Regions from separate parts of the Caldanaerovirga acetigignens genome, predicted to be linked through region 2. Evidence: riboswitches for the same ligand, from Rfam matches in the RefSeq annotation. Region 2 holds a riboswitch; the other holds the start of a gene.
The links. Region 2 has a riboswitch for cobalamin ahead of BUB66_RS08030 (ECF transporter S component). Riboswitches for the same ligand answer to the same signal wherever they lie in the genome.
Positions count from the first base shown of each region.

Region 1 (2,184 bases), on a different contig from region 2:
AATGCCCGAAGAACTTAACCCGTTTTTAGGGTGGAGAGCTATAAGAATGTGCCTGGATAATCCTCAGTTATTCAAAGTGCAATTGCGAGCTATCCTGAGAGCAAGCCACTACGGGAAAATTAAAATAATGTACCCGATGATTTCTAGCCTGTCGGAATTGAGAAAAGCTAATGAAATTTTAGAAGAGGCGAAGGCCGAATTAAGGCATGAGGGAATACCTTTTGACGAAAACTTGGAAGTAGGTATAATGGTGGAAATTCCATCGGCTGCGGTAACTGCCGACATCCTCGCAAAGGAAGTTGATTTCTTCAGCATTGGCACCAATGACCTCATCCAGTATACACTGGCGGTAGACAGGATGAACGAGAAAATCGCAAACCTGTATGAGCCCTTCCATCCAGCGGTGTTGAGGTTGATAAAGAACGTAATCGACGCCTCCCACAGGGCTGGAAAGTGGACAGGTATGTGCGGGGAAATGGCTGGCGATCCCCTTGCTGCCCCAATACTTCTGGGGATGGGTCTTGACGAATTTTCTATGAGCGCCACTTCCATTTCGCAGGTCAAAAAGGTAATTAGATCCCTAACCTATGATCAGGCAAGGGAAATTGCAAATAAAGCTTTAGAAATGGAAAACCCCGCTGAAATAAAGGAAATGCTAAATAAAGTTTTAGAGGAAATTAAATAACTTGGAGAGTATCTGTTTTTGAAGTATAATAATTTAGGGAAAATGAATAACTGCCATCAGGTACCCTTTGGGTTTAAAAGGGAATCAGGTGAAATTCCTGAGCGGCCCCGCCACTGTAACCGGTGATGAACTGCTAGGCCACTGGGATGAAAAATCCTGGGAAGGCGCAGGGAAGATGAACCGGAAGCCAGGAGACCTGCCTGTTGGTTTTCTAGTACGAAGCCTTCGGAGGAAAGGGGGAGTACTGTTTTAGAAGAATGTTTCTCGGCTCTGAAAGGCCGGGATTATTTTTTAAAGGCAAATTAAAATGTGGGGGGTAATAATGTGAAAAGCAAATTCACCTTTTACAAAATGCTTGTTGTCATCCTTACAGTAGCAATTGCCATAACTTTGGCATCTTGCAAGTCGAATTCCAAAACCGATACCAAAGAAAACTCCAACAGTGCATATCCGTTGACGGTAAAGGACCAGATGGGAAGAGAGGTAGTAATCGAGAAAGAACCCGAGCGCATAATATCTCTTGCTCCCAGCAACACCGAGATCCTATTTGCCCTGGGACTTGGCGATAAAGTTGTTGGAGTCACCGATTATTGCGATTACCCTGAGGAAGCAAAGCAGAAGGAAAAAATTGGCGGGTTTGCAGATCCCAATATGGAAAAGGTTTTGACTTTAAAACCAGATTTAGTTTTAGCAACGAGCATGCACGAGCAACCGGTGAGAAAGCTGGAAGAATTGCAAATTCCCATCTTGGTGTTAAATCCGAAAAATATAGATGAGGTCTTAGACGCATTGTTGTTAGTTGGAAAGGTTACAAATAGAGAAAAGCAGGCTGAAGAGCTTGTGGCCAATCTGAAATCAAGGGTTGAATCCATCGAAGAAAAAGTTTCTTCAATACCTGAGGACAAAAGGCCGAAAGTATTTTACGAACTATGGCCGTCACCTATCACGTCAGCAGGACCCGGCACCTTCGTCCATGATCTTATAGAAAATGCGGGAGGTATCAATGTTGCATCCGACGCGGCAAAGTCGTATCCTGAATACAGTCAAGAGATGATCATAGAAAAAAATCCGGACATAATAATTTTCTCCCATCACGGAAGCAGCAATCAGACGAAGGAGGATATAATAAAGCGTCCGGGCTGGGAAAATATAAAAGCTATAAAGGAAGGAAAGGTGTATTACGTCGATGAAAATATAATCCAAAGGCCCACTCCCAGATTGGTGGATGGACTTGAACAGTTTGCAAAAATCATTCACCCGGAAATTTTTAAGGATTAACGAGGGTTATTTGATGGATGCAAAAAAAAGGGTTGGAAAAATATACCTACTTTTGCTGATTCTAACGTTGGTAGGAAGTCTGTTTTCGCTGGGGGTAGGGGCTGTCAGCGTCCCTCCCTCAGAGATTTTAAAAATTATACTTAGCAAAGTTCCGGTTTTGCAAAATAAATTGCATCCTATGTGGTCACAATCCCATGAGGTTATAATTTTAAAATTGAGGC
Region 1 covers NZ_FRCR01000016.1:8,874-11,057, forward strand. The annotation lists gene ptsP (phosphoenolpyruvate--protein phosphotransferase) at 1-685, shown strand, start outside; cobalamin riboswitch at 727-903, shown strand; gene BUB66_RS10335 (ABC transporter substrate-binding protein) at 1,010-1,963, shown strand; gene BUB66_RS10340 (FecCD family ABC transporter permease) at 1,977-2,184, shown strand, end outside.
Region 1: another riboswitch for cobalamin. It lies ahead of BUB66_RS10335 (ABC transporter substrate-binding protein); the one in region 2 lies ahead of BUB66_RS08030 (ECF transporter S component).

Region 2 (2,184 bases):
GTAACTCCAAGTGCTGTCTGGCATGTTGGAATATTTTTCTCGGTGCTCACGGCATAGGGGACGCCATCAAGCCCGCAGGCGGAAAGCTCATCTTTGATTCCCCTAAGAAGACCTTCTCCCGTGGGGGACGGTTCGCACGAAATGGTAGCCGTCAATGTCAGAGGCTTTGCACCTATCGCAAAAAGTTCCATCAAGGTCACCCGACATGTAAATCTTCCGGTGATGTAAGGGGAAACCTTCACAAGGTCATGTTCCTTTTCCCCTATACCTCCGGCTGAGTCGCAAGCCACCGCAAGAAAATTTCCCCCGACAATCCTTATCAGCACCACATCTCTATTCGGCAAAGCTTCATTTTTTATCCACATAACTTTCCCCCTTTGTCCTTCTTATAAGCGAATAAACGAGGGCGGCCAGCGACAGATTTAAAGCCGATGCCACCGTGAGCGGGACTACAATTGCCGTAAAAAAGCCACTGCCAAAACCGGGAAAGAGCAGCAGGCTCGCCGGCGCTAATACGCCGTTTAGCAGTGTTGTCGTTATTATCGCCAAAGTTAAATTCCTTTTACCTATAATGGCAAATACCGCTGCAAAAAATGCCATTTCGATAGCTATTAGAAGGTGGATCGGGGCCGAGAGAGGAAAGCCTGCATTCATGCTGGTGAAGATGTGCCCTAATGAAGAGGTGAGGGCGCCGTAAGAGGGGCCCAGAAACAATGCTGCCATGTACCCCGGGGCTGAATCAAAGGCCACGGTTCCCGTTGGGCTTGGCAATTTTATGCCTGCACCTATGAAGCTCAGGGCTACAAAAATGGCACTAAGGGTGAGAGCTCTTGTCTTTTGGTTTACCATAAGGCTAATACCTCCTGCTTAAAAATTATTATAATAAACGAAAAAAGCCCACAGTCTAATTGCAAATTAGACCGTGGACTTTGCCATCATCCCCGGACATCTACCTTCCAAGGCAGGTCTCCTGGCTCCGGTTCATCGCCGCCTTAAGCCTTCCCAGTTTCCCAGTGGCCTTTTTAAGGGGCTTCCCGTTACAGTGGCGGGTCCGCGCCGGACTTTCACCGGACTTCCCTATTCTCCCCAAAAGGGGCACCTTGAAGGCGCATATTTCTAGTTTCACAACAATTATAAATCTTGCGAAGGTAACTTGTCAAGTATTATATTCCGGGGCCAAAAACCCTTCCCATCGTGCCAAAACCGTGGCAGAAACCGGGTCCCATTCCAAACCCGAGTCCCCAAAATCCTCTAAGCTGCGAAAGCTGTTCTTCAGTAAGAAGGCCTTTAATTTTTTCGTAATATTCCCATTTCAGGTCAAACATTTTATTTCTGAGGTCGCTTAATTCCTTTAGCTTCTCGTCGATGGCTTTCTGGTCGGGGTTTTTTGATAAGTATAGGTCATGCAGCTCAAGTCTGATTTTTGCCATGTCACTCCTAAATTGAGTCATTTTTTGGAAGAATTCTGCCTGTATATCCCTGAGTTTGCTGTACTGTTCATCAGTCAAATTGAGCTTAGATTGCAGTCCAAAATTACTGCCTGAGCTTGGAAAAACACCAGGCACTGCCGCTATGGCCACTGCAGCGGTTCCCAGTATCAATACCGCTGCTATTCCAAAGGCCAGGATTTTCTTTGTCATGTTATCCCTCCCTTAATAGGTTAAATGCCTTTCAAAGTCTATTATAGCCTTAAAATGTGAGGGATTTTTGAGGAGAAAATGAAGAAATTCTGATTGTGCAAAAATAAATAATCTGGGGCAAAAAATTTTTGCAGTGATCATAATAGATATGGCTTTGAAATTGGTAATTCTGTAATGGCATGAGTTTTGCTTTTATAGGTTGTGGGAAAAATAAGAGGGGAGGGTTTTTACAATGAGACGAATGAGGACCATAATAATGGGAGCTGCGGGAAGAGACTTTCATGTTTTTAACGCTTATTTTAGAGACAACGATTTATATGAAGTCGTGGCCTTCACGGCAACCCAGATACCAAATATTGAAGAAAGAAAATATCCTCCTATACTTGCAGGAAATCTTTACCCCAATGGCATACCTATTTACCCCGAAAGCGAACTAGAAACGCTAATAAGAGAACAAAAAGTCGACCAGGTTGTCTTTGCATACAGCGATGTTTCTCATGAAGAAGTGATGCACAAGGCATCGAGGGTTCTAAGCTCAGGTGCT
Region 2 covers NZ_FRCR01000009.1:44,007-46,190, reverse strand. The annotation lists gene BUB66_RS08035 (AIR synthase related protein) at 1-365, opposite strand, end outside; gene BUB66_RS08030 (ECF transporter S component) at 349-849, opposite strand; cobalamin riboswitch at 944-1,118, opposite strand; gene BUB66_RS08025 (Spy/CpxP family protein refolding chaperone) at 1,164-1,640, opposite strand; gene BUB66_RS08020 (cyclic 2,3-diphosphoglycerate synthase) at 1,873-2,184, shown strand, end outside.